DNA from 3 places in the Pseudoalteromonas sp. TP27 genome. Region 1 is predicted to be linked to each of the others. Evidence: predicted binding sites of a transcription regulator. Region 1 holds the regulator's gene; each other region holds the start of a gene.
What was found. The regulator sigma-54, encoded in region 1, starts transcription at its own class of promoters, with help from an activator protein. The targets are predictions, from matches to a motif close to GTTGGCACGNNNNTNGNNT.
Positions count from the first base shown of each region.

Region 1 (10,078 bases):
TATCTTCACACAGCGCTATAAAATGCTCTACCCAATCAACATCAGGTTGCTTACTGCTTGCTACATCAGGGCAAAACCCCATAGCCATTGCTAAAATTGACTCTATATTTTGTTGTTGTTTTATTAGTAATAAATCTTGGCGCTTTTGGGCGCGAGCTAAAATAGAGTTCTCACTGTTTATATGATAAAGCGGTTTAATTTGACCTTTAATATCGTAACTTTGCTCGTTAGTAGGTAGCACGCCGTTACTTCCTACTTTAGTTATAGGATAACCAAGTAAGGATTCAATAATGTTGGCAAGGTTAATTCTCGCTTGTGCTGTTTTGACTGTCATGACTGTATATTATCCTTTGTGGATCAATGAGTTGTGCAGCGGTTTGAAGGTTATTTAATCCCAGGGACACTGTATTACTCAGTACATACTCGCTCAAAATTGCGGTGTAGCCTGATATTAAAGGCGCTGTAGTTTGGCCTTCAATATTACATATTAAAGTAACAATACCGTTTTGCTCACTAAAATTAAATGTTCCTCTGATAATATGTTCAGCATTTAAAAGTATGTTAAAGCTGACCTTATTTTGACTTACTGAGGTTATAATCATTTCTCCATACCCCCATTTACCTGTCCATGACTGATGAGCACCAACGCCAGAGCTTGGTTCACCTAAAGTAAAGCGTATGCTGGGGTCGACTTTCCCCCATGGAGACCATTTTTGCCATTGATTAAAGTCGGTGACTAGTGGCTTTACTATTTCAATATTGGCATTGATTTCTACTGTTTTATTTACACTATAACTTTGAGGAAGTATTAGTCCTATCAGTACGAGTACTAATAGTAATAACAGTAAGCATTTAATTAATATTTTTAATAGTTTAATAAGCACACCTTTATATTTTTTTGAGTTGTGATACAACAAATATTTACTAACTGACTATAGTATGATTCAGATTATAAACCAAAAATAATTAATAGTTACTTAGTTACATGAATCCCGTTAGAGCCGTATTTTTAATAAAGCTATGAAATAAATGCACTTGTTTAAAATTTTTATTCTATATTTCTTGGTTTTGAAAAATGAACTAATAAGGTGTTGAAGCATAGAATCAGTAAAATTGATGAAAAATGTGGGGAAGTGGAGAGTGTTTTATGTATGCATACTTATTTTAAAAATCGAACTTATAAATAAACGCTTAACAAAGGCTATTTTTATTATTCAAGATAATGAACGATTTAGATTTAAGGCGCAATATGCTTTGACTACTTTGTATATATAAACAATTTAGTAGGGTATAATTCGCGCCTTTTGTTATTCTACGGCCACAATTATGAGCACTCTCAAAGCTAAGCGCGCCTTATTTTCATACCCTAAATACTGGGCTGAATGCTATGGCACCGCGCCATTTTTACCAACTACACGTGAAGAAATGGATGCACTTGGCTGGGATAGCTGCGACATAATAATAATTAGTGGCGACGCGTACGTTGATCATCCAAGTTTTGGTATGGCGGTAATTGGCCGTGTACTTGAAGCGCAGGGCTTTAGAGTGGGTATTATTGCCCAGCCTGCATGGGATTCTAAAGACGCATTTATGGAACTCGGCAGGCCAAATTTATTTTTTGGTGTAACAGCCGGTAACATGGATTCGATGATTAACCGCTATACAGCTGAAAAGCGTATGCGCCACGATGATGCTTACACGCCAGATAACGTAGGCGGTAAACGCCCAGATCGCGCCGTAATGATTTACTCGCAAAAATGCCGTGAAGCATACAAAGGTATCCCAATTGTTATTGGTGGTATTGAAGCGAGTCTTCGTCGTATAGCTCATTACGACTATTGGCAAGAAAAAGTACGTCGTAGTATTTTGTTTGATGCAAAAGCTGATATTTTAATTTACGGTAACGCAGAGCGCCCGTTAGTTGAAGTTGCACACCGCATTGCCGCGGGTGAAACAATGGACACTATTCAAGATATTCGCGGCACAGCTGTTATTCGAAAGGAGCCTTTACCGGGTTGGCGTGGTAGCGACTCTACCGCTATTGATAAAATTGGTAAAATTGATCCTATTCCAAATCCATACGGCGCTGATGATGTTGGTTGTAGTAAATCAGAGTTTAAACAAGCGGGTATAGATTTAAAGGCAGAAGCTGCAAAACCAATTATGGTTCAGCCTGCGCGTCCTAAGCCGTGGGAAAAAACCTATGTTAAGTTACCTGCTTATGAGCAAGTAAGTGTTAACAAACCTTTATACGCCCATGCTTCACGTATTCTACATCAAGAAACAAACCCTGGTTGTGCAAGAGCGCTGTTTCAGCGACACGGCGATCGATCTATTTGGGTAAACCCGCCAGCATACCCATTAGAAACACATGAGATGGATGCTGTGTTTGGTTTACCGTATCAGCGTATTCCTCACCCAAGTTACGGCGACTCTAAAATTCCTGCTTATGACATGATTAAAACGTCAGTTAATATTATGCGCGGTTGTTTTGGTGGTTGTTCGTTTTGCTCAATTACGGAGCATGAAGGGCGTATTATTCAAAGCCGTTCGCAAGAATCAATTATTGAAGAAATTGAACAGATCAGAGATAAAGTGCCGGGCTTTACTGGTGTTATTTCTGATTTAGGTGGTCCAACAGCGAATATGTATAAACTGCGTTGTACGAGTAAAAAGGCAGAAAGTACCTGTAGACGTTTATCATGTGTGTATCCTGAGATTTGTAAGCACATGGATACCGACCACACGCCAACAATAGATTTATATAAAAAAGCACGTGAAGTTAAAGGTATTAAAAAGGTATTGATTGCTTCTGGTGTACGTTACGACTTAGCTGTACGCGACCCGCGTTACGTTAAAGAATTAGTAACCCATCATGTGGGCGGCTACTTAAAAATAGCGCCAGAGCATACAGAGGACGGTCCATTATCAAAAATGATGAAACCAGGTATGGGCGCGTACGATCAATTTAAAGAATTATTTGATAAGTACTCTAAAGAAGCCGGTAAAAAGCAGTATTTAATTCCTTACTTTATCTCGGCTCATCCAGGGACAAAAGATGAAGACATGGTAAATATGGCTTTATGGCTTAAATCAAACGACTTTAAGCTTGATCAGGTACAAAATTTTTACCCGTCACCTATGGCTAATGCGACGACTATTTACCACACAGAAATGAACTCTTTACGTAATATTAAAAATAATACCGAAGTTGTTCCAGTACCTAAAGGTGCTCGCCAGCGTCGATTACATAAAGCTATTTTACGCTACCATGATGCAGCAGGTTGGCCGATGATACGTGAAGCTCTACGTAAAATGGGTAAAGCCAATTTAATTGGTAAAGGGCCTAACTGTTTAGTGCCTGAGGAAGGGCGTGATGAAAAAGCAGGTAAAGGTGGCAGTAAAGGCGGACGTCCGGCACTAACCAGGCATACTGGTTTTAGCCAATTTAAAAAGGCAAACACTAAACCAAAAGTAGGCGGTAATCGTCAAAGTACACGTTAGTAGTTTGCTCTACAGTTGTAAGATCGCAAACTAAGTGAACCCCTGTATTTATTGGCTATAATTAATATAGCCAATAAATGTCTACTTTAAGACGTCGTTTTTTAATATCTAATACTTAGTTTTTCTTAAAACGTTGATGATAACCACAAACGCAATTTAAGTGACCATAACGGCTGAATACCTGTCAGCCCTTGCGTCATTTTATTATCTTTTAAGATTATATAAGATGGCGTGACTTGCCCTTGCCAATCGGCAAATATCTCACCATGTTGATCGTTTACAGTGGTAAAGCTGTAGCCATGCTCATTTAAATAATTATGTAGTTCTTGAGCTGAATCTGACTTTATTGCGATGGTGACTACGGGATAATTTTTTTCTGCGGAGAGTTCATTTATTGCAGGAGATGTCACGCTACATATAGGACACCAAGTTCCCCAAAAATAGACAAGTGTTGGTTTATCTTGGCTCATTGCGGCTAAGTCAATATTTCGCCCTTTATAATCTGTTAATTGCAATTGCGGATTAGCTGGCATCACAGGTTGTCGCCACCAATTAACTGCAGTGTAAATAACGAAAAATATAGAGCCATATACCAATACACTTTTTAATATTGATAGGCCTTTTTGTTTTGGTGTTTTTTTAGGTGTGTCTTTTTTATTTTTGATATCCGTTGTCATAGTTACAGCTTTACCCTAAGTGTTTTTTACTTTAGTTATTTACAAAGGTTTCTAATTTAAACCAGCAACCAGGTAGCAGTACCTAAAAAGGCGAATATACCTACAATGTCTGTCACTGTAGTCAGTACTACGCTACCAGCAAGTGCAGGATCTATATTCATTCTTTTAAGAATTATTGGAATACTTGCACCAGCTACACCTGCAACAACTAAGTTCATAAACATAGCGAAGGCGAGTACACCACCAAGCATAAAGTCCCATTGCCATAGGGCAATAACACCTGCAATTAACAGCGACCACAAAATGCCGTTTAGCGCGCCAATGGCAAGCTCTTTCATCATCAAGAAGCGTTGGTTTGTTTGATTTATATGACCTACTGCAATACCACGTATAACAAGCGTTAGCGATTGGCTACCTGCAACACCACCCATAGAAGGGACAATACCGTTAAGTACAGCCAAAATAGGGAGCACATCTAAAGTACCTTCAAAAAAGCTAGCTACAAAAGCAGCTGCAAGTGCAGTTAGTAAGTTGACACCTAACCAAACTGAGCGTTTTTTAGAGCTTTTTAGTACGGGGGCAAAAGTATCTTCTTCATCATCAAGACCGGCTAAGCCTAATAAACTATGTTCAGCATCTTCTCGGATTACGTCAACGATGTCATCGATAGTGACACGACCAAGGAGCTGATCGTTATCATCAACGACGGGGGCCGATATCCAATTATGACGCTCAAATAATTGAGCTACTTCACTTTCATCCATTGAGATTGGGATAGACTCACAATCTTCATCCATTAAATCGCGAACAATTTTTTCTGGCGGATTAGTTAATAATGTACTGAGTGATAAAGCGCCTATAAAGCAGTTATGCTTATCAACAACGTACAGGTCATCGGTACCTTCTGGCAACTCGCCGCGTAACCTAATATACCTAAGTACAACATCAAGCGTAACATCAGGGCGAATGGTCACCGTATCGGTGTTCATTAGCGCGCCAGCAGAACGCTCTTGATACGAAAGCGCTTGTGTTGCACGTTCACGGTCTTGAATGTCCATCGCGCTAACAACGTCTTTATAAACGGTGTCTGGCAGACTACGTAATACTTCACCTAAGTCATCGTGGCCCATATCTTCGGTTGCGGCTGCAATGTGCTTAGGTTCCATTTGGGCAATAATGCCTAAACGTACATCTTCTGATAGTTCTTCAAGAACATCACCTTGTACGTCGGGATCAACCAATTGCCAAAGTAGTCGGCGAATTTTATGCGGTGATGATTCTAATAGTAGTGCGGTATCACAAGGAGCTGTTTTTGCGAGCATGCGCCTAACTTGAACAAATTGACCACTATTAAGTGACTTAGTCACCTGCTTTAGTTGTTGTAGTGGGTAATCTTGTTCAAAAGCTTCAGGCATTGGCGTCCTTTATAAATTTTTATATTACTTTATGGGGAGAGGTGAGTTAACTGGCGTCACTAACCATATTTATTTTATATATCTGTTTTAGTTGAGGCATTAGTAATGCGAGTGTTGTTTTTATAAAACAGATTACTCTTGTTCATTAAAGCGTTGTGCTATTAATTCTCCAACAGCATGTAAAGCTTGCTCAGAATCGGGGCCTTTACATACAACTTTTACTTCTTTTCCTTGGCTACTTTCAAGTAACATGAGTGCAAGTACGCTATCGCCTGCGGCTTCTTTGTCATCTTGAAATAATGTAATTGTCGCATCAAACTGCACTGCCAATTGGGCAAGCACTGTGGCTGCTCTGGCGTGCAATCCTAATTTGTTTTTTATTAAAAAAGTATCTTCACAATGCATAAGTTACTCTACCTAAGCTGAACAGGTGATTATTCAGCTATATTATTTTTCTTGTTCGCGATGGCGAATTTTTACATTGGGATGTGTCATTGCAAAACTTTCACCAATCGTTTGCGCTAAATACACAGAGCGATGTTGCCCGCCCGTACACCCAATGGCAATGGTCAAATAACTGCGGTTATTTCTCTCTAAATGCGGCAACCATGTTTGTACAAATGTTTGAATTTGCCATGTGAATTTTTGCACAATGCTATGACTAGCCAAATAATCTTTAACGGGTTGATCTAACCCATTTAAAGGTTTTAATTCAGGCTCCCAATGAGGGTTTGGTAAAAAGCGTGCATCAAATACATAGTCTGCTTCTTTTGGGATACCGTGTTTAAAACCAAACGATTCAAATGTGACAATAAGTTGCTTATCTTTTTTACCTAAAATCTTTTCACGAATAGATTCAGCGAGTTGATGAACGCTTAAATCAGTTGTGTCTATCATAAAGTCGGCGCGGGTGATTAATACATCAAGTAATTCTTTTTCTTTTTTGATGGCTAAATCCAGAGGCAGTGAATCTATTGATAATGGGTGTAATCTGCGTGTTTCAGAAAAGCGTTTGATCAATGTTTGATCGTCGCTGTCTAAATAAAATAATGTAGGTTTTGCAAAATCAGGTAGGTATTCAAGAATATCGTTAAATTCTTCCTGCTCTTTAGGAATGTTTCGAACGTCAATGCTGACAGCAATTCTATCGTAGCTATCAGATACACTGCGCACTAATGAAGGCAGTAGGTTTACTGGAATATTATCTACGCAATAATAACCTAAATCTTCTACAACGCGTAAAGCAACCGATTTCCCAGAACCAGAACGGCCGCTTATGATAATTAATTCCATTTATCACCCTTTAATAAAACTACGATTGATCAACAATAACTTGGTAAAGTTCAGCATCTGATTTTGCACAGCGTAACTGCTTACAAAAATCTTTGTTATTGAGTCTATCAGCAATGGTAGCTAGAGTCTTTAAGTGCTGCTGGTTATCTCCATCTGGTACGATGAGTGCGACGAAAATATCAACAGGGCGGTTATCTATAGCATCAAAATTAATTGGCGTTTCGCTAACGAGCACTAAAGCCAAAGGCTCTTCTGCACCGCTCATTCTTCCATGAGGAATCGCAATACCACGCCCTATACCTGTACTACCTAACTTCTCTCTGCTCATTAAAGCATTAAGAATGTCTTGTTGCGGTAGGTAGGGAAGTTTGTCATGAGCAAGTTCGCTAATAAACTCTAAAATTCTTTTTTTGCTATTAAAAAGGACCGCAGCTTTGCTGCAGTCCTGGCATATAAGTGAGCTTAATTTCATCATATTAGTGTCGAGCAAGCTTCTCTTTGTGTTTAATTACTTGGCGATCTAGCTTGTCGATCAACGAGTCAATGGCAGCATACATATCTTGATGTTCTGTAGAGGCAAAGAGTTCGGCGCCACTTACATGTATTGTCGCTTCTGCTTTTTGGTTTAGTTTTTCTACATCAAGAATGACATGAACATTATTAATATGATCAGAGTGTCTTTCTAGCTTCGCAAATTTAGTACTAATGTAGTCCCTTAGCGAATCGGTTAATTCTACGTGACGACCAGTTAAGTTTAGTTGCATAAGCATTACCCTCTTAGTTTAGCGTCTTAAATCAAACTTTTACGTTGATTTGACGGTGGAATAGCCAGAGATTCGCGATATTTTGCGATTGTACGTCTCGCTACTTTAATTCCTTGCTCAGCCAATATATCCGCTATTTTACTATCACTCAATGGTTTTGCTGAGTTTTCTGCTGCGATTAATTTTCTGATGAGCGCACGTATTGCTGTAGAAGAACATTCACCCCCATTTTCGGTGCTTACATGGCTTGAGAAAAAGTATTTAAGCTCAAATATGCCACGAGGTGTGTGCATATATTTTTGAGTTGTTACGCGCGAAATTGTTGATTCGTGCATTTCTACCATTTCAGCAACATCATTTAAAACCATCGGTTTCATAGCCTCAGGGCCGTGTTCAAAAAAGCCTTGTTGCTGCTTAACAATACAATTAGTTACTTTTAATAGTGTGTCATTTCTACTTTCTAAGCTTTTAATAAACCATTTAGCTTCTTGTAAATGTGAGCGAATAAACTGGCTATCACCACTTGATTTTACAGTGCGAGACATTGCCGCATATTGGCTATTAACACGAATTTTAGGCATGCTATCTGGGTTTAATTCAACAACCCAGCGGCCTTTAATTTTTTTAACTGACACATCAGGAATAACATACTCAGACTCTTCTCTTACAATAGTATCTGCAGGCTTAGGGCTAAGAGTATGTATTAATGTCATTACTTCTTTAAGCTCTTCTTCTTTGAGCTTAGTCTTCTTCATTAATGTACGATAGTCACGAGCAGCTAATAAATCAATATGCTCGGTTAAAATCATTTTAGTTTCATTAATGTAAGGTGTTTCTTTATCAAACTGGTTAAGCTGAATACATAAACACTCTTGTAAACTACGTGCAGCAATACCTACAGGATCAAACAGTTGGATGCGCTTTAATACAGCTTCAATTTCATCAAGTTCAACTTCGTTATCTTCTTCGTTTTCTTGATTAAAGCTTTCTAAAATCTCTTCGCAGCTTAGTGTTAAAATACCTGAATCATCAACGGCTTCTACGATAGCAATAGCAATAGCTTCATCGGTAGGACTAAATGGCGTTAATTGTAACTGCCACATTAAGTACTCGTGGAGCGTCTCTGTTGAGGCGCCTTGGTAGATTGACTCGTCTTCAGGCATTGGACCTGATGATGCTGCAGGAGCAGCACTCATGTACTCATCCCAGCTAACATCCATAGCCATGTCGTCACTTAGCGTGTCTTTTGCAAGTGCTTCACCACTATCTTGTTCGTATTCGCTTGGAGCATCGTCGGCCGATGCGCTAACAGTTATGTCATCGGTATCTGCTTTTTGCTCGTTTTTACCAGCAGCGTCTTCGGAATAGTCTGGTTCTTCAACCTCTAATAGCGGGTTGCTGTCGAGAGCTTCTTGTATTTCTTGCTGGAGATCCAATGTACTGAGTTGCAACAAACGAATAGCTTGTTGCAGCTGTGGAGTCATTGTAAGTTGCTGGCCCATGCGCAGCTGTAGTGATTGCCTCATGTATCTCTAACAATCCTTTTATGTTGTTATAATTAATACTAGCAGATGCTTAAAGACATGGCGTAAATGTTACAGCCTAAATTGCTCGCCTAAGTAAACATCGCGTACTGTTTTATCATTTAATACGTGTTCTGGAGTACCTGATGCAATCAGCTCCCCATGAGAAACAATGTAGGCTTTTTCACAAACATCAAGGGTTTCTCTTACGTTATGATCGGTAATTAATACACCAATCCCACGATTTTTGAGATGTTCTATTATTTTCTTTATATCTAATACCGAAATCGGGTCAACACCTGCAAATGGTTCATCCAATAATATAAATTTAGGATCGGCTGCCAGCGCACGTGCTATTTCCACGCGGCGACGTTCGCCACCCGACAATGCCATACCTTGGCTATCACGAATGTGTTGTATGCTAAATTCATCTAATAATTTATCGAGCGTGTCTTCTCGGGCTTGCTTATTTAACTCTTTGCGTGTTTCTAAAATTGCCATTAAGTTTTGATAAACAGTCAGTTTTCTAAAAATTGAAGACTCTTGTGGTAAGTAGCCAATGCCTAATCTAGCACGACTATGCATAGGTAAAAGAGTAATATCGTTATCATCGATAGAAATTTTACCTTTGTCGCTAGGTACAAGTCCCACAATCATATAAAACGTGGTGGTTTTACCTGCGCCGTTAGGACCAAGTAAACCAACAATACTGCCTGCTTTGACTTCAAGGCCGACGTTTTTGACAACTTCACGACCTTTATAGCTCTTTGCTAATAGTTCTGCTTTTAATGTACTCATGGCTGACCTTTATCGTCTTTTTTGCTTTTTTTAGTTTCGATAGGCACTAAAATCGTGTGAACGCGGTCAGTTGAGTTTTCATCTTTTTCGGCACTGATTAGCTG
Region 1 covers NZ_JARDAK010000012.1:27,361-37,438, forward strand. The annotation lists gene PX700_RS14080 (TIGR03899 family protein) at 1-334, opposite strand, end outside; gene PX700_RS14085 (SRPBCC family protein) at 303-884, opposite strand; gene PX700_RS14090 (YgiQ family radical SAM protein) at 1,327-3,504, shown strand; gene PX700_RS14095 (protein disulfide oxidoreductase) at 3,630-4,181, opposite strand; gene mgtE (magnesium transporter) at 4,238-5,596, opposite strand; gene PX700_RS14105 (HPr family phosphocarrier protein) at 5,729-6,001, opposite strand; gene rapZ (RNase adapter RapZ) at 6,044-6,889, opposite strand; gene ptsN (PTS IIA-like nitrogen regulatory protein PtsN) at 6,909-7,361, opposite strand; gene hpf (ribosome hibernation promoting factor) at 7,366-7,653, opposite strand; gene PX700_RS14125 (RNA polymerase factor sigma-54) at 7,680-9,179, opposite strand; gene lptB (LPS export ABC transporter ATP-binding protein) at 9,249-9,974, opposite strand; gene lptA (lipopolysaccharide transport periplasmic protein LptA) at 9,971-10,078, opposite strand, start outside.

Region 2 (10,078 bases), on a different contig from region 1:
GCTTGATAAAAACCCACTGGCTTTCATTTCCATAGCCACAAAACTAAGTGAGCGATTATTATAAACAACAATCTTTATTGGTAAATTAAGCTGCTTAAGTGAGATTAAATCCCCCATTAACATCGAAAAGCCACCATCACCACACATTGCAATGACTTGGCGGTCTCTATCAACAGATTGAACCCCCATTGCCTGCGACATCGCATTTGCCATAGAGCCATGATTAAACGAGCCAATTAAGCGACGCTTACCATTCATTGATAAATAACGCGCAGCCCACACTGTTGGCGTACCTACATCACAAGTAAAAACAGCATCGTCAGCTGCTTGCTCGTTGAGTAAACGCGTTAGGTATTGCGGGTGAATTAAGTTTTGCGAGGTTTTGCCACTGGCAAGTTCATCAAGATCTTGTCGAGACTCTTTGTAATTTTTAACACATTTTTGTAAGTGCGAACTTGTCCGTTCACCTTTAATATAATCAAGCAGTGTGGCCACTGAGTTTTTAGTATCCCCTAACACGCCACAGTCAATTTGCACGTGTCGCCCGAGTGACGCAGCCTGATTATCAATTTGCAATATGGTGGTATTTTCGGGATAAAAAGCACGATAAGGAAAACTAGTACCAATCATTAATAACGTATCGGCTTCTTGCATTGCATGATAGCCCGATGCAAAGCCAATAAATCCGGTCATACCAACATCGTAAGGATTATCGTATTCAATAAATTCTTTACCGCGCATGGCATGCACTATCGGTGCTTGTAATTTTTCGGCTAGCGCAACAATTTCGTCGTGGGCATCCTTACAACCAGCACCACACAATAAGGTTACTTTTTTACTTTTATTAAGATGAGTCGCCATTGCTTCAATATCAGATAAAGCGGGGGTATAAGTTGCTGGCTTTGGCACGTTCCATTTCGGCTTAATAGCTTTAGGCATATCTTTTAATGCAATATCGCCAGGTAGCACAAGTACACTCACGCCTTTGTTTAGTATTGCTTGTCGCATTGCTGTTTCTAGCAGGTACGGCATTTGCTCAGGGCTCGACACCATTTCACAATACACACTGCATTCTTTAAATAATTCTTGCGGATGGGTTTCTTGAAAATAACTACTGCCAATTTCAGATGAAGGAATATGTGCGGCAATTGCTAATACTGGTACATTATTGCGCTGACAATCAAATAAGCCATTAATTAAATGAAGGTTACCTGGCCCGCAAGAACCCGCACACACCGCAAGCTCGCCTGATAAATGTGCTTCGCCACCAGCTGCAAATGCGGCAACTTCTTCATGTCGCGTACCTAGCCATTCAATTGTTCCCATTTTTCGCAGACTTTCACTAATGCCGTTAAGTGAATCGCCAGTTACTCCCCAAATACGTTTTACGCCTGCTTGTTCGAGGGTTTTAGTGATAAAACTTGCGATATTTTGACTCATAATATAGAACTCCTAAATATTCAGTTATTCTGTAAATTGATTTTTCGTCTCTGATCTATCAGGTAAGTCATCGTTTCGAAATGCGCTCAATTATTGAGAATCGATAAGCTTAAATATTTTGATAATGATAAATATATTACTACTGAGACTTTACTAACAAACGCCTATGCTTGCTGCGACCCCATACTGATACATAAAACATGAATGTCCGCTTTAAAGTGTTTATGAATATGCGGGTGCGAGATTTTTAGTGGCTTAACTATGAATATGTTATTATGCGCTCAATTATTTTACTGAATGCTTTTCTCTTACTTCTATGTCAAATTCTGCTTCTTGCTTTACATTATTTTCTCAAAATATTGATGCTCTCGCGCTTCCTGAAAAGTTTACTTTCCCTTTTTATTACGAGCCGCAACCATTAGCTGTAGCAGCCACTAAACAATTACAGCAACAGCTTGAAACGTTAGCGCATTTAAAAGCAGAAAATGCAGGTAAAATGTTTGGGGTTTTAGTGGTGCAAAATGCTAAGCAACAATTAGGCTTTTTAAGTGCTTATTCGGGACAAATTGAAGGTGATAAAGGTAATATTAGCTTTGTGCCGCCTGTTTCTAGCATGCAACTTCAAGACGATAGCTATTTGGCTCAAAGTAAAATAATTAACGATATTAATGCTCAAATTGAGCAATTAGAAAATAGTGAACAACTGCTTGAAGTTAATAGCAAACTTGATGATGCAACACAGAGCTACCAGCAAGCGCTATTAGCTCAACAGGCAGTAATGCAAGCCGGTCGTCAGCAGCGAAAAATACAACGTACCGAAGGTGAATTAGAACTTAGCGAAAGTGATTTTGAGCAGTTAAAAAATAAGCTTGCAGGGCAAAGCATCGTAGAAAAAAAGCAACTGCTGGCACTTAAATCCTATTGGCAAAATATAATCGAGTCACTGCAGCAAACACACATCAATATTTCTAATGAAATTGCTCATTTAAAAAAGCGCCGTAAAACACTTTCTAAAAGCTTACAAAAAAAGCTATTTGCACAGTACCAATTTTTAAATGCAAATGGTGAAACTACAGATTTAAATGCTATTTTTGCAGCATTACCTGAGCACACTCCTCCTTCGGGTGCTGGCGATTGTGCAGCGCCTAAATTATTACAATACGCCTATAAACATGACTTAAAGCCACTTGCTATGGCAGAGTTTTGGTGGGGAGCAGCACCTAAATCAGCAATTAGGCAGCATAAGAATTACTACCCTTCTTGTTACAGTAAATGCCAACCAATACTTGGGCATATGCTAAAGGGTTTAGATGTTGAAGATAACCCGCTACTTATCAACCCAGCTCAGGGTAAAGATTTAAGTATTGTTTATAAAGATGACGACTTACTTGTGGTAAATAAGCCCGCTGAGTTTTTATCAGTGCCTGGCGTTAATATTGATGACTCAGTTTATATGCGCATAAAAACGCAGTTTCCAGAGGCATCAGGGCCACTAATTGTACACAGATTAGATATGTCGACTTCTGGGTTATTGATGATTGCACTTAATAAACGCGTGCACAAAGCACTGCAAAAGCAGTTTATTGAACGCACCATAGATAAACGTTATGTAGCATTAGTTAATGGTAACGTAGCTGAGGATAGCGGAGTAATTGATTTGCCCTTAGTGCTCGACTTTGATGATAAACCGCGCCAAATGGTGTGTTACACACACGGTAAGCAATCACTTACTACCTGGCAGGTTTTAGAGCGTAACAACAATATTACCCGATTACAGTTATACCCTAAAACAGGGCGAACTCATCAATTAAGAGTGCATTGTGCGCACAGCTTAGGTTTAAACATGCCAATTATAGGCGACACACATTACGGGCAAAAAGCCGAACGATTACATTTACATGCAGAATACTTAGCATTTACTCACCCTATTACGCTTAAACGATTAGAGTTTGAAGTAGCCGCAGATTTTTAAGCTAAAGCCCATCTAAGATCATTTGTTTGATGGTCTTTGCTTTTACAAAATGATCTAATTTATGGGTGTGTATCCACCAAGTAGCAGCATCCATAAGTAGCTCTGGATCGTCGTTTTTATTGGCAAAAAATGCATAAAAAGAAAGCCCTACATTTTCTCCTTTAACTGCTATTTTTTTATCGCATACGGTAATTATTTTTGCTCTTAGTTCTTCTTTCATATGTACCTTATTAAACAAACTATGCTCTGGATTATAAATCTATCTCAAGATCTTTATGGGCATATTTACTTTTAGCCACCGTTACAAAAAATTAAAAAAGAACGTACTGATAGTATCAAAGAAAGTATCATTTTTTCATCTTTTTTATTTGCGCGCTATTTTATTAACTACCTTAACTCCTCCAACACATCAGTAAAACTAAAGCCTGAAAATATTGCATGAGCGTGCTTGTAAAACTTACAGGCCGCATACTCCCACGAGCAAACGAACAAATATAAACTAATTTAATTCAACAAGTTAAATCATGGCATTTAGCTTGCTTCAATATTTGTAAGCAATTAAAGAGCAAGTAAAGGACTAGTTATGAATATTTTTGAAGCACTACGTCATGACCATGACAAACAACGAGAATTGGTAGATGCGCTTATTCAAACACACGGCGACACAGAGCAGCGCCACACGCTAATGGATGAGCTAAAAACAGAATTAGAAAATCACGCAAAATTTGAAGAACGTTACTTTTATAACCCACTTATGTTTGATGACTTAACTCACGAAAAAGCGCGCCACAGCGTAGCTGAACATCACGAAATTGATGAATTAATTGAACAACTTGAAGATACCGAAATGAGCTCGTCTGCATGGTTAGTTGCAGCTAAAAAGCTACACCATTTGGTACATCATCATTTAAGTGAAGAAGAACACGAAGTGTTTCAATTAGCGGGTAAAGCACTTACCGAAGGGCAAAAAGAGAGCCTTGCTGAGCAATACAACGACGCAATGCATTAGTTGCATAACATGCAAACCGACTTCCACACACTCCCTGTGTACTTATTGGTTATAAGCCTTATGGCTTATAACCAATTTTTTTGCATGTACTTTATTACTTTACAGTAAATTTCACGTCTTGGTCGCGTAATAAGTAAAGTGCAAAACACGCAGCCCACATTGGCCATGCAGTAAAGAATAATAAGTTATTAAAGCCATCTATGTACTGGTTGTAAGAAGAAAGCGTAGATAAGCCATGCATTACAAAAATGATACCGTACGTTATACGCTTTTTAATACCTGCTAAAAATGCTAAAGCAAGCACTAACTGCACCGCACCAATAATGTAAGCCACTATATCTGTAGAGCCACTAATACCGTAAAAATGTTCAAAAATACGTGCGCTATGCCCAGGATTAACAAACTTATCGAATGTCCACATAACCATTACAATAAACACGCCTAAACGCAAAGATAAAAGTGACCACTGCAAACGGTTTTGCACATCAGAATTCATTGAACCTGTCATAAAATTTCCTTAAATGAATATTAATAAACGTAGAAGTAACCTAGACCGTATAAGTTGTTTTTTATTTCAAAAATTTTTAATTAAATTCATTAGTTAAGCCATGCAGTACTAAAAGTGAAGCTTATTTAAGTAATTTAAAAAATGCTGCATAAAAGTTAACTCTTTTAAAATGTTAGCAGGTTGAAAGTAGTCTATAATTAAAAATTCTATTAAAAGCATATATTTACATTCACTCTAGTACAATCGCTGTATTAATATTTTATCAACTAATAAAACAATAGTACTTAATTACCAACTTTGTAATGCATCTGTTTTGTTATGTTCTAAAAAACAAAAAGAATCAAAATTTTACTGAAAGTTATTTTTAATCCTTTCGGTCTTTATCGCCAACAACATTTTAACCGTAGAGAGAAAACGTTTGAAACACGCATATTTAGCACTTTCCCTAGCCACCATATTAAATACACCACTTAATGCTTTTGCAGCCGAAGAATTAAAAACAGCAAAAGAAGGCGCAATTGAGCGTATTCAGGTGGCAGGCCAAGTTATCAAATCTCAAGGTCTTTCGGTTAAAAATGCCACTGTAGACGGCCCTTTTGGCGACAACTTAGCTCTACGAGATATAGCCCGATCAGTAACACCAATTTCAAGCGAGTTAATAGAACAACTCAATATTACGACTTTACAAGACGTACTTGCAGTCAGCCCTAATACCTATTCAGCCAGTGGTTTTGGGGCACCAAGTTTACCTACTATTCGTGGGCAACTAGGTGAGCTTTTCCAAGATGGTACACGCCGCCAAGCAGGTAATAATGGCTTTGGCGTGCCGTTATCGTTCAACTCTATAGAACAAATAGATGTAGTAAAAGGCGCGCCACCGGTATTATTTGGCTCAAGCCAACGCAACGGTGGTTTTGTAAACTTACATTCTAAAAAAGCATCAACTGACGACAGTAAAGGCAAAGCAACGGTATCTGCAGGACGATGGGATCAGTACAGCGTTTTAGTTGATTACAGTGCACCTATAGTAAAAGACAAAGTAGGTTTTAGAGTAAGCGCTGAACACATTGATAACGGCAGTTACTACGACTTTTCGGGCACGAAAAGCGACAGCCTATTTGCAGCACTTAAGGTGTTACCTGATGACAAGAGCAGCTGGGATATTAACTTTGAGTTATACCAAGTTGAATTTACCGATAACGCAGGTATTAACCGCCCTACTCAAGCGCTAATAGATAATGGCCTTTATATTACCGGCCAAGGCGAACAAGCAAATGGCAGTTCAGTTCCAACTGCAGGTTCTATTGTTTCACCTACTGGGCAAGTAAAAATAGACCGTAGTACAGTACTTACCGACCCTGACAATCAAAACGAAGCCACTACTTATTTACTACACAGCATTTATAAGCGTGAACTTTCAAACAATGCATCTATAAAAAACATTACGTATTTTCAGCACTTACAACGCGAAGAAATTGCACAAAATAGCTTTGTTGAAATTATAGATGGTGCCGATACCGCGCAAAACCGTACCGAATTGACTTACCAATGGAGCAACGAGCAGCAAACAATTTTTGCTTTTGATGTGCGTTACAACCGCGTGCTAGGCTACAGCCAGTTTACAACAGAAGCCGACTTACCTATTGATTTAACTGGCCCAATTTCAAATCGCCGCATTCCTTTAACTGATGCACAACAAGCGCGTTTAATTGAAATTAGTCCAGGTGTATTTGTATCCCCTGGTGGTCAGTACGATATTAATAACGATGGCAGCGGCGACTTTAACTTATCAGACACTACCGATTCGCGCTCATGGCAAACGGGTTTTGCTATTCAGCAAGATTCAGATTGGACAGATAAGTTTCATACAAGTGTTGGCTACCGCATTGATTTTTATGACGTAGACGCGCACGACCCAATAGCACCAGAGGGTGAAATTGCAGCGAGCGATAGCATTAACGATAAGCTACATTCGGGGCAAATAAGCTTTAATTACCGATTAAACGGTGATTACACCACTTATGGTGCAGCAAGTTACAACGAAGCCACATCAAATAGTATGGCTGGCGGTACGTCTCTTGGTGGTGACAACACGATTAGCGCACAAAACTTTTCAACCGAAAATACCTTAGTTGAATTCGGTTTAAAATACGCACCAACCGACAGTGATTGGTACGCCGATGGTGCAGTGTTTAGCCAACGTCGTAGTTTACGTAATCGCGATGGTAGTAATACCGGCATTCGTACTACCGGCTTTGAAAGCCAAGTATTTTATGATGCTTACCCTTATTGGTTAAGTGCCGGCTACAGCTATATTGATGCTCGCTACGATAATTCTGCAAGTAGCCAAGACTCAGCACAAGTAGCCGATGCATTTGACAACTCACGCCCTGATATTATTGCAGGCACCAGTGTGGGCGCTCCTAGTTTTACCGCATTTGCGCCTTCAAGTAGCCAAGTTCAAGGCATTCCAGAGCAATCTTTTAGCTTTAACGGAAATTATTCAATTAATTCGAAATGGCAAACGGGTTTTTCAGGTCTATATACAAAGAGTTACCCATTAGACTTTTTGGCGACAGTAAAAATTCGTGATCATTACACACTAAACGTAAATACTAGCTATGCTTTTACGCCTAGTACCAAGTTACGATTAGATGTGAACAACGTAACGAATCAGAAAAACTGGCGCCCAGTATTTGAAGGCGGTTACTTTGGTGCAACTTTAGCTTTTCCTGAGTTGCCAATTAACGCCAAGCTTACGCTTACCCATAGTTTTTAAGAGAAAGAACATGATTAAAAAAATATTTTTATTATTGATTGCAGCGGCCGCCGTCGGCCTGTTCTTTCATTTTGACTTACACCAACTACTTACGCTTGATGGCTTAAAAGGGTCAATGGATCAGTTTAGCGATTACAAAGAGCAGTCACCGTTGTTGGTTATTGGTGGGTTCTTTTTACTGTACGTAGTAGTAACAGCTCTCTCGTTACCGGGCGCGGCTATTTTGACACTTGCAGCAGGTGCATTATTTGGCTTAGTTGAGGGTTTATTAGTTGCATCTTTTGCCTCAACTATTGGCGCAACACTTGCCTTTTTAGTATCGCGTTACTTACTACGTGACACTATTAAACAACGTTTTCCTGAGCGCTTAGCCGCAATTGATGCAGGCGTTGAAAAAGAAGGTGGATTTTACTTATTTACTCTTCGTTTAGTGCCGGTGTTTCCGTTCTTTTTAATCAATTTACTAATGGGTGTTACCTCAATAAAGTCTTGGACTTACTACTGGGTAAGCCAAGCAGGTATGCTCGCCGGTACATTTGTATTTGTTAACGCAGGTACACAACTGGCGCAAATAGAAAGCTTATCTGGAATTTTATCATTCAACTTAATCTTATCATTCGCTTTATTGGGTATATTCCCATTCATTGCAAAAGGAATCTTAAACGTGTTTAAAAAGCGTCGCGTATACAAAAACTACACTAAGCCTAAAAAATTCGACCGTAACATGATTGTTATTGGCGCAGGCGCAGGTGGTTTGGTAACAAGTTATATAGCCGCTGCTGTTAAAGCAAAAGTAACCCTTATTGAAGCGGGCGAAATGGGCGGTGACTGTTTAAACTATGGTTGTGTTCCAAGTAAAGCAGTCATTAAAAGCGCTAAAATTGCAGAACAAATTCGCCATGGTGAAAACTACGGCCTAGAAAATGCGACACCGCAGTTTTCGTTCAAAAAAGTAATGGCACGTGTACACAAAGTAATTGCAGATGTAGCACCACACGACAGTGTTGAGCGTTACACTGACTTAGGCGTAGATGTTGTAAAAGGCTACGGTAAATTAATAGACCCGTGGACTGTAGAAATTAAACTTAACGACGGTGGCACGCAAACACTCACGGCACGCACCATTGTTATTGCAACTGGCGCACGCCCATTTGTACCGCCACTACCTGGTATTGAAGAAACAGGCTATGTAACAAGCGATACATTGTGGGATAAATTTGCAGAGCTAGATGAGGCACCTAAAAAACTTGTAGTACTTGGTGGTGGTCCAATTGGTAGCGAATTAGCACAAAGCTTTGCACGTTTAGGTTCAAGCGTTACGCAAATTGAAATGGCGGAGCGCATCATGATCAAAGAAGACCTTGAAGTGTCTACTTTTGCTCACGAAGCGTTAACCGAAAGTGGCGTTAATATTTTAACATCGCACCAAGCACTTCGCTGTGAAGCTCGCGATGGCAAAAAATATATCGTTGTTAAACATAACGACAAAGAAATAGATATTGAATACGACGAGCTATTATGTGCCGTTGGTAGAAGTGCGCGCCTTAAAGGTTACGGTCTTGAAGAGCTAGGCATTGAAACAAACCGCACAGTAGTAACTAACGAATACCTAGAAACACTGTACCCTAATATTTTTGCAGCAGGCGATATTGTAGGTCCATACCAGTTTACACACGTCGCCGCTCATCAGGGTTGGTACGCAGCGGTAAATGGCTTATTTGGTCACCTTAAAAAGTTTAAAGTAGATTACCGTGTTATTCCGTGGACTACGTTTATTGACCCAGAAGTAGCACGTGTTGGCTTAAACGAGCAAGACGCAAAAGACAAAGGCATAGATTACGAAATCACTCGTTTTGAATTTGAAGAGCTAGACCGTGCAATTACCGACAGCGCTACAAAAGGCTTTATTAAAGTGATTACACCCAAAAGCAAAGACAAAATACTCGGTGTTACTGTAGTATCTGAACACGCTGGCGATTTAATTGCTGAGTTTGTACTGGCAATGAAACACGGTTTAGGCCTTAACAAAATACTCGGTACTATACACAGCTACCCTACTTGGGCTGAAGGTAACAAGTACGCAGCAGGCGAGTGGAAACGCGCTCATGCACCTGAAAAAGTACTTAACATGCTTGAAAAATACCACACATGGCGCAGAGGCTAATATGTTTAAAACACCTCTAAAAGCATTGCTACTTGGTTCGGCTTTAGTTGTAACATCGTTTGCAACATCATTTTCGACCCAAGCCCAAAACATGCACGATAGCTGGAATGCATTATTAAATAAGCATGTTGTCGCTATTAATCATAATCACAGTACTGAGGTTGATTACGCTGCTATAAAACGTGAGCATGCACAGCTAAAAACGT
Region 2 covers NZ_JARDAK010000014.1:105,906-115,983, forward strand. The annotation lists gene poxB (ubiquinone-dependent pyruvate dehydrogenase) at 1-1,440, opposite strand, end outside; gene PX700_RS15685 (RluA family pseudouridine synthase) at 1,757-3,412, shown strand; gene PX700_RS15690 (DUF6500 family protein) at 3,414-3,632, opposite strand; gene PX700_RS15695 (hemerythrin domain-containing protein) at 3,996-4,421, shown strand; gene PX700_RS15700 (hypothetical protein) at 4,516-4,929, opposite strand; gene PX700_RS15705 (TonB-dependent receptor) at 5,348-7,708, shown strand; gene PX700_RS15710 (FAD-dependent oxidoreductase) at 7,719-9,872, shown strand; gene PX700_RS15715 (DUF547 domain-containing protein) at 9,874-10,078, shown strand, end outside.
Region 2: PX700_RS15695 (hemerythrin domain-containing protein) is a predicted target of sigma-54. The motif match lies at 3,936-3,954, and genes of this name have one in related genera.

Region 3 (10,078 bases), on a different contig from region 1:
TAATTTTGAAACATTAGCTGCATCAATGACTTCAAACTCAGCGTTACAAGCATCTACATTAGTAGGGAAAAAAGCGCTTTTAGAATCTGATACTTTAGAGCTAAAAGAATCTGAAGAAGCGCGTGGTTCTGTTGTTGCAGAAAATCCAGTTGAGAGTTTAACACTTCGGATTGAAGATGAATCTGGACAGTTAGTGAGATCCATTGAATTAGGCGCACAATCAGCTGGTGCTATCCGTTTCTCATGGGATGGAAAAAATGAAGGTGGCGAGCGACTGCCTCCAGGCGATTATAAAATCAAAGCTGAAGGTAGTACTAACGGTGAGTTTTCAAGTCTGCCTATTGCTACTTTTAAAAATATTGAAAGTGTTAATATTAATGGTGCAAGCGGCATCATTATTAATACCAGAGAAGGTGCGGTTAGGCTGACAGATGTCGCAGAAATCGCGTAATAGATACTTAATATTTCTCACGTTGGCCTTTAGGCTAAAGTTTAATAGATTAGAGGTTAATTATGAGCTTTAACATTGCATTATCCGGCCTTGCTGCCGCACAAAAAGATTTAGACGTTACCGCAAATAATATTGCCAACGTAAATAGTACGGGCTTTAAAGAGTCACGTGCTGAATTTGCAGACGTGTACGCATCATCAGTATTTAGTACAAGTAAAACAAAAAACGGTGATGGTGTTCGAACCACTATGGTTGCTCAGCAATTTCATCAAGGTTCACTACAGTTTACTCAGAATTCATTAGATTTAGCTATTACTGGTGAAGGATACTTTGCTACCAGCCCTGTAATTGGAGAGCAAGATTTTAGTTATACGCGTGCAGGTGCTTTCAAACTTGATCAAAACAATTATGTGGTTGACTCGCAAGGTAATTTTTTGCAAGGCTTTCCTGTTAACCCAACAACGGGTGATACTACATCGGTTAGTTTAAGTACCTCGTCTGCTTTACAAATACCAGACTCTTCAGGTTCACCGCGTGCGACGTCTACTATATATAACTCATTTAACTTAGATTCACGTGAACAAGCAACCACAATTGCATTTGATCCAATTGATGGTGCTAGTTATAACTCATCTACTTCAACCACCGTATATGACTCACTAGGTGAGCCGCATGTGTTACAGTTTTTCTTTGTTAAGCCTGCGCCAGCAACACCACCAGTTGTAGGTGATGAAAATATGTGGGAAGTACATACAACACTAGATGGTAAGTCGTTTGACGAAAATGGTCTAGAGCAAACTGCCGCACCTTATGCTCCGATCTCTACATTTCGCTTTGATGCAAGTGGTCAGCCACTTAGAACAAACGGTGTTGCAAATACAGGAAGTACTTTTAACCCTCTTACTGTCACATCAGCCACACCAGGTCTTTCTGACCTGTTAAGCAATGGTGCTACGTTTCCAAATGATATCACTATCAATTGGCGTGATGAAGCTAATGGGGCTACTAAAATACCAACTCAATATGCGAGTAATTTTGAAGTAAAAACGCTTAACCAAGATGGCGCAACAGTTGGCCGTTTAGCAGGTATTGATATCGGTACGGATGGTAAGCTAGTTGCTTCATACAGTAATGGCGATTCTACCTTCTTAGGCCAAGTTGCTATGGTTCGCTTTGCGAACTCACAGGGCTTGGAGCAGGTTGGTAACACGAGCTGGAAAGAAAGTATAACATCAGGGGAGCCAATTGCAGGCGAGCCTGGTTCTGGTTCATTGGGTAAAATAAATTCATCGGCTCTTGAGCAATCAAACGTGAATTTAACTAACGAATTAGTTGATCTGATTACTGCACAGCGTAATTATCAAGCAAACTCGCGAGCGCTTGAAGTTAACTCAACAATTCAGCAAAGTATTTTACAAATACGATAAATTAAAACTCATTAATTTATCCTTAAAGGCTGCTTAATCGCAGCCTTTTTTATTGGCTGATTCAACTCTTAGCTGCGATAAGTTAGGTGTCAAAAAGTACGACTCGGTAAATCAAATAGAGTAATTGTTTATCAGAATAGTTCCAACTCATAATTTAATCTGGCATCTATATTGCATTTACTATCACATAGATTTTTATGTGAGTCGATGTTATGGATAAAATGGTCTACATTGCCGCGTCTGGCGCTAAGCAAAGCATGCTGGGTATGGCTCTTAAAGCCAATAATTTGGCGAACGCCAATACCACAGGCTTTAAATCTGATTTTGCTCAAGCACGATCGATGCAAGCATTTGGTGAAGGTCTACCAACAAGGGTGTTTTCTATGGAAGAACGCCCTGGTTCAGATATGACATCGGGCGGTATTGTTCAAACCGGCCGTGATTTAGACATAGCAATGAGCGACAACGCCTGGCTAAGCGTGCAAGACGCCTCAGGTAACGAAGCTTACACTAAAGTGGGTACGCTTAATATAACTGCCCAAGGTATGTTGGTTACCAGTGGAGGGCGCCAAGTAATTGGCGAAGGTGGTCCTATAATCTTACCTGTGCCGATTGAAAAAATAGGATTTAGTGAAGATGGTGCAATTCAAGTACGACCACAAGGCGCGCCAGCTAACTTTTTAGAAGAAGTTGATCGCTTAAAAATAGTTGAAGCTAATAATTCCACACTTGAAAAAGGTAACGATGGTTTATTTAGGCCAAAGCCAAATCAAACGGTTGAAACCTCAGCCAATGTAAAAGTATTAAGTGGTTCATTGGAGATGTCTAATGTTAACCCAGTTCACGAAATGGTCGATATGATCAGCCATCAACGACAATTTGAATTACAAGTAAAGCTTATGAAAACAGCCGAAGAAATTGACGAGCGTCAAGATCAGCTGTTGAGAATAGTTTAACTTTAAAATGAGGACTCTATTATGAACCCAGCATTATGGATCAGCAAAACTGGGCTTGATGCCCAACAAACAGATATCTCGGTTATTTCAAATAACTTAGCTAACGCCAGTACGGTTGGATACAAGAAAAGTCGTGCCATTTTTGAAGATTTACTTTATCAAAATATCAACCAACCTGGCGGCCGTTCATCGCAAGATACCCAAATGCCCTCAGGTTTAATGTTAGGCGCGGGTGCTAAAGTCGTAGCCAACCAAAAAGAATTTACACAAGGTAATATGTTGACCACTGAAAACTCGTTAGATTGGATGATTTCTGGCGAAGGTTTTTTTGAAGTACTTCAACCTGACGGCAATATTGCCTATTCTCGCAATGGTCAATTTACTACTGATGGCGATGGACAAATTGTGACATCGGGAGCAGGTTATGTTATTCAGCCTGAAATGAACGTTCCTGAAGATGCTCAGTCAATCACTATTTCGCAAGATGGCGAAGTATCTGTACGTATTGCAGGCCAAGCCGATAACGTTGTCATTGGTCAGCTCACTATTAGTGATTTTATTAATCCGTCGGGTCTTGAGCCAATTGGTCAAAACCTATATACCGAAACGGCTGTAAGTGGCGCCCCAGTACAAGGTAACCCAGGCGTTGAAGGGTTAGGTAGCATTATTCAGGGCTCACTTGAGACATCAAACGTAAATGTAACTGAAGAGCTGGTAAACCTAATTGAAACTCAGCGCATTTATGAGATGAACTCAAAAGTAATTTCGGCCGTTGACGAAATGATGAGTTACATCAATCAACAGCTTTAATAGTGTAGGGAAAATTATGCGTAATATTATTTTATTTGTAGCAGGCACATTATTTTTAAGTGGTTGTATGTCTACGCAAAATAGTGAAATAGTACAGGACGATCCTTACTACGCACCTATGTACCCTGAGCCTGTTTTAGAGCCGATGGTAGCAACAGGCTCACTATTTAATACACATACATCAAATGATTTATACTCTGATAAGAAAGCATTGCGTACTGGCGATATAATTACAGTTAAATTGCAAGAGTCAACTCAAGCAACAAAAGCAGCTAAAACAGAAACAGATAAAGAAACCGAAGCAAGCTTAGACCCTGTTATTGGATTTGGTGGCCTACCTGTAAATATAGGTGGCGATAGCATTCAGTTTGGTATAGGTAGTGATTCGTCGTTTACAGGCGACTCAAAATCAAATCAATCAAACAGTTTAGTCGGTGATATTTCGGTTAACGTAATGCGCGTTTTACCAAACGGAAACCTGGTGATCCGTGGCGAGAAATGGCTAACGCTTAATACAGGCGAAGAGTTTATTCGGTTAGAAGGGCTAGTTCGTCCTCAAGACGTAAGCGCCGATAATACGGTTGAATCGAACCGTATTGCTAACGCACGTATTCAATACTCAGGTAAAGGGCAGACGCAAGAAGCACAAAGTCCTGGTTGGCTTACACGTTTCTTTAGTAGTTCGCTGTTTCCATTTTAGAGGGTAGTAACATGAACAGCTTTAAAACTTTATGTCTAATTGTATTATTAGGCTGGCAGTTTACTGCCAGTGCCGAGCGCATAAAAGATGTATCTATGGTTGAAGGTGTACGTTCAAACCAGTTGGTAGGCTATGGTTTAGTAGTAGGCTTACCTGGTACTGGCGAGCAAAATTCATATACTCAACAAAGTTTTAGAGGCATGTTGAATAACTTTGGTATTACATTACCTTCAACTCAAAGTCCTAAAATTAAAAATGTTGCGGCTGTCGCAGTGCATGCTGAACTACCTGCATTTAGAAAGCCTGGGCAAACAATAGATATAACTGTTTCTTCTATTGGCAGTGCAGGCAGCTTACGTGGTGGTACTTTATTACAAACTTTTTTAAAAGGTGTAGATGGTAACGTGTACGCAATTGCGCAAGGTAGCTTAATTGTAGGTGGTTTTGGAGCTGAAGGCTTAGATGGTAGTAAAGTTGTTATGAACACTCCCACTGTTGGTCGTATACCCAATGGCGCAACTGTTGAGCGCACCGTAGAAAGCCCATTCATGCAAGGTGACTTTATTACCTTTAATCTAAACCGTCCTGATTTTACAACGGCTAAACGTTTAGAAAAAACAATTAACGATTTGGTTGGTCCAAATAGCGCGCAAGCAATTGACTCTGTTTCCGTTCGTGTTGTTGCACCAAGAGATGCCTCGCAACGTGTGTCGTATTTATCAACACTCGAAAATTTAGAATTTAAGCCAGCTGATATGGCAGCTAAAATAATAGTTAATTCGCGTACTGGCACTATTGTTATAGGTAAAAACGTTAAGCTTCAACCTGCAGCTATTACTCACGGCGGCTTAACCGTAACAATTGCAGAGCAACAAAATGTGACGCAACCCAACCCGCTAGGTGCAGGGGATACTGTTGTCACGCAGCAGAGTATTATTGATGTAAACCAAGATGACTCGCGCGCATTTGTATTTAATCCAGGTGTGAGCTTAGATGATTTAGTGCGTGCAATTAATGAAGTAGGTGCAGCACCTGGTGACTTAATGGCTATTTTAGAGGCATTAAAAGAAGCGGGCGCAATTAATGGCCAGTTAGTTGTTATTTAAATATTATAGGCACACAGATTACGTATTACTTAAAGCCCTATATCTTTCAAACAAGATATAGGGCTTTTTTATTTACAGTAACTCAAAATTATTATATTTATCATTTTATTCGGTAGTGGCTCAATTTTTGCATTTTTAACTGCATTATTCATTTTGTGTCAAAAAGCCGATGGAAACGAACCACCTCGATAAGCAAAACTTTTTTGATTTAGGCAACTTAAACTCACTTCGACAAGAAGCCTTAACAAGTGGCGACGCATCGACAGATGCTTCTAAAGCTGCGCTTAAAAAAGCGGCTGCACAATTTGAAGCAATATTTACGCAAATGTTGCTCAAAGGTATGCGCAAAGCAAATGAAGCATTTGAGGACAAAGAAAGCCCATTTAATTCAAGTAGCGTAAAGTTTTTTGAAGAAATGCACGACCAACAACTTTCATCTGAATTGTCATCTAATGGCTCATTAGGGCTGGCTGATTTAATCGTTCAACAACTCTCCCCTGATGCTAAAAACTACACGCCAAGCTCAGTACTCAGAACGAGCAATGATTTTTTAAGTGAGCAGCGTGCAGGCACAGAGTTGCCGCATCAACAGCATAAAAAAGAAATCATTCCATTAACTGATAACAAAGTTACAGAAGAGGCTAAGTCGAATGACAATAAGGCAAACTTCGACACTGCCGAAGAGTTTGTAAGTTCAGTGTGGGAGCATGCAAAAACAGCGGCTAAAAAAATTGGTTTAAACCCAGCCGTTATGGTTGCACAAGCAGCACTTGAAACAGGTTGGGGCAAGCATATCATTAATAAAAGTGATGGCGGCAGTTCAAATAACTTATTTAATATTAAGTCAGATAAAAGCTGGGAAGGCGATAAAGCAAGCAAAGTAACGCTTGAATTTGAGCAAGGTACACCCGTTAAAAAACAAGCAAGCTTTAGGGCATATGATTCAATTAAAGACAGCGTTAATGATTTTGTAGATTTTTTAACGCAAAACCCACGCTATAAAGAAGCATTACAAAATACAGCAAAACCAAATGACTTTTTAGACTCTCTTCAAAAAGCTGGTTATGCAACAGACCCAAATTATGCGGATAAAATTAAACAAGTACTTAATAGTACTGAGCTTAAAAATATTGCAACAAACATTATCCGCCAAGGAGTAAAGTAATATGTCGTTTAATTTATTAAACATTGCAAATTCTGGGATAAGAGCAAGTTCTGATTTACTGCAAACGACAAGTAAAAATATTACCAATGTAAACACGGAAGGTTACGTACGTGAACGGACCGAACATACCACGATGATTGATAATCAAGTGGGAGTAGGCGAGACGTACCGTTTACTTAATGAATTTGCACAAAAACAATTAAACAGAGATACATCAAATAAAACATTTTTTGATCAGTTTGAAAGTGAAGCAAACCGAATTGATACGTTATTTTCACAAGAGTCAAATAGTGTGTCAACGAGCATAAATTCATTTTTTAATAATGTTCAAGAAGCACTCAATCAACCATCATCATCTGTTGCTCGCTCTTTAGTTATGAGTGATGCAGAAAACCTACTTGATCAGATGGATAGGCTTTCGGGAATTGTAGTTGAACAAAAACGAGTAGTCGATGAGCAATTACAAATATTCTCTACTGAAGCTAATACTTTAATCGAAAATATTAGCTCTTTAAATCAAGAAATTGTCGGAATTAACGGTACTAATAGTGCCTCAGATGCTAGCTCTGCTTACAACGAGCGTGATAAAGCGATACGTAACTTATCTGAATTAATAGATATTGAAACGCTTGATGGGCCAAATGGTGAAAAGCTTGTATTTATGGGAACCGGCGAAGCTGTCGTTATGCAAAATGGTACTTTTAATCTATTTTCTATGAGTGCAGACCCAGATCCTAACTTTCAAGAGCTTCGCTTAGATGTCAATGGTGGAAAAGCGGTGCCGTTAGATGTTGATGCTAGTAAATTAAAAGGGAAAATTGGTGGATTGCTTGCTTTTCGAGATGATATTTTAATCCCTACACAAAATCAACTAGGTCAAATGGGGCTGGCAATAGCTGATTCTTTCAATCAACAAAATCATTTAGGTATGGATGCAAGTGGTCAGCTTGGCGGTGATATATTTGAAATTCCTAGTGTTGGAGGCTTTCCTTATCAAAACAATACAGGTACGGCCAGTATTACTGCCACTGTAGAGCCTGGTATGGGTAGTGAGTTACCAGCAAGTGATTTTATTATTACTTATACAGCAAATCCTAATGAAGTCAGTATTCAACCAATTGACAATAAAGGTGAGCCGCTTGGAAATCCTTCACTAGCTAATGTAGTGGCCGGTGTTATTGACTCGTCAACAGTTGTGAGCGGAGAGTCTTTTGGTTTGCAAATAAGTGTAGTGGGTGCTGCAAATGCAGGAGATCAATTTCAAGTAAAGTTAAACTCAGGTGCGGCTGGTAACATATCTTTGCTTACTGGGCGCGGTGAAGACTTAGCACTTGCCTCACCAGTGAGAACCGCCGCAGATGTTGATAACACAGGCACGGCTTCAATTTCTGCAGGAGAAGTTAGCGATGTTACAACGGGTAGCTTTACTACTTCCCCATTAGCATTAGCGAATGGACCTATTAATATAGTAAAAACAGCGAATCCAGATGAGTATATAATTTCAGACAACATAAATACCACGACGGTTACAATAATTCCTCCGGCTAATAATCTGCTTAATCAAGCTGGCGGCGCATTTGCAACTTATGGGTTTGACTTTAATATTGAAGGTACACCGGCGGCTGGCGATAGTTTTACTCTAGAATTTAATGAAGGTGGCTTTGATGATAATCGTAACGGTTTAAAACTCGCTGAATTGCAAAATGGCGACCTAGTGCGTCAAAATGTAGTCACTAGTACTAGTGCCGATAATCATAAAACGTTTAACCAAGCATATGCAGGATTGGTTACTGAAATTGGTGTGGTAACTAGTCAGGCTAGAACGAATGGAGCCGCATTTGATGCACTCGCTGAGCAATCAGAGGCATGGTATGAGTCTTTATCTGGTGTGAACCTTGATGAAGAAGCAGCCAATTTACTACGTTTTCAGCAATCTTATGCGGCCTCAGCTCAGGTGCTTTCTGCCGCTCGTTCTATTTTTGAGACTTTACTCAGTGCTGCGAGGTAATTATGCGCTTATCAAATAACTTAATGTATCAAAATAATATTAATAAAATACTCGATAACCAACAAGGTGTGGCCGGTGCGCAAGAACGTGTAAATACAGGGCAAAAGTATTTAACTGTTTCAGAAGGCCCAGCAGCAATATCTCAAGGAATGTTGTATTCAAATAAAATTCAAACGAATGAGCAGCATACTAAAAATATTAATCAGCTAAAAGGTCGATTAGAAACCGAAGAAAGTATTTTATCGGGAATGAATGACGCTATTTTAGAAGCGCAGATGCTAACTATTCAAGCAGGTAATGGGTCACTCAGCAAAGATGCGCTAGCGTCAATTGCAGGAGAGCTACAAGAGTTACAAAAATCATTACTTAACTTAATGAATACTCAGTCAGAAGGTGGAGAGTACATTTTTTCTGGTTACCAAGATGATATTCAGACGTATACCTTTAATAGTGTCGATGGGAAATATGAATATCAAGGAGATCAAGGACAACATGAAATTACTATTGCAAAAGGGGTTGATATTAAATCCAGCGATAATGGTTTTAATGCCTTTGAAAAAGTAGATGCACGGTTAGATGTCACTTCAAACCAGGGAGTTGCAACAGGTACTATTACTTCTGGCACTGTGTACGTAGAAAACCAAGGTGAATTTGATAAGTTTCATAAAGATAGCTATAACTCAGATCCCGACCCTGCTGTTTCAGCAACAATCAATACTTATAACGTAGTGGTTGTTCCTGGTGCAACACCAGCTGATCCCGCTCAGTATGAGATTCTTCGGGATGGCGCATCTTTAACTCCACCTGTTATTGGCGAAGTAACAGATGAGCCAATTGAGTTTGCAGGTATGCAGATTAGTTTAGAAGGCACCGCGCCCGGCCAATTAGACTTTAGCCTTGAAAAACCACATAAAGAAAATGTACTAAACACCTTACAAGACTTAATTACTAGCTTAAATGATGAAGAGCTTGAGGGCGAGGGACTACAGCAAGCACTGTCAGATGGCCTTATTCAGTTGAAAAATGCCAGCGAGCAGGTTGTTTTTACTCAAGCGAGCCTTGGTGGACGTATGAATGTAGTGGAGCGAGTAACTGATTCAAATAGTGCTTTGGATATAAATAATAAATCAAACAAGTCAGATTTAGTCGAGATAGATACAGCTGCTGCTATTAGTGAGCTAACCAAACAAGAAACCGCACTACAAGCATCACAAGCTACATTTGGTCGCTTAGCTAAACTATCACTATTTGATTATATATAAGATACAGTCAACAGTTATTACCTTTACTTTATAAAGGTAATAACTTGCCTTTTCAAAGCGGCAAAAAATTGTCATCGCAAACCCCCTCTTCAAGTATAAAGCCTAAAAAAGTTAAAAACCTCTCATACTACCTAAAGTTAGTACTGTTAATTTGTTAATAAACAAGTAGTTAGATTGTTTAATTCGAGTTGGC
Region 3 covers NZ_JARDAK010000005.1:128,817-138,894, forward strand. The annotation lists gene PX700_RS08325 (flagellar hook assembly protein FlgD) at 1-451, shown strand, start outside; gene flgE (flagellar hook protein FlgE) at 514-1,878, shown strand; gene PX700_RS08335 (flagellar basal body rod protein FlgF) at 2,091-2,834, shown strand; gene flgG (flagellar basal-body rod protein FlgG) at 2,856-3,644, shown strand; gene flgH (flagellar basal body L-ring protein FlgH) at 3,661-4,344, shown strand; gene PX700_RS08350 (flagellar basal body P-ring protein FlgI) at 4,356-5,450, shown strand; gene flgJ (flagellar assembly peptidoglycan hydrolase FlgJ) at 5,620-6,615, shown strand; gene flgK (flagellar hook-associated protein FlgK) at 6,617-8,623, shown strand; gene flgL (flagellar hook-associated protein FlgL) at 8,626-9,885, shown strand.
Region 3: PX700_RS08335 (flagellar basal body rod protein FlgF) is a predicted target of sigma-54. The motif match lies at 2,037-2,055, and genes of this name have one in related genera.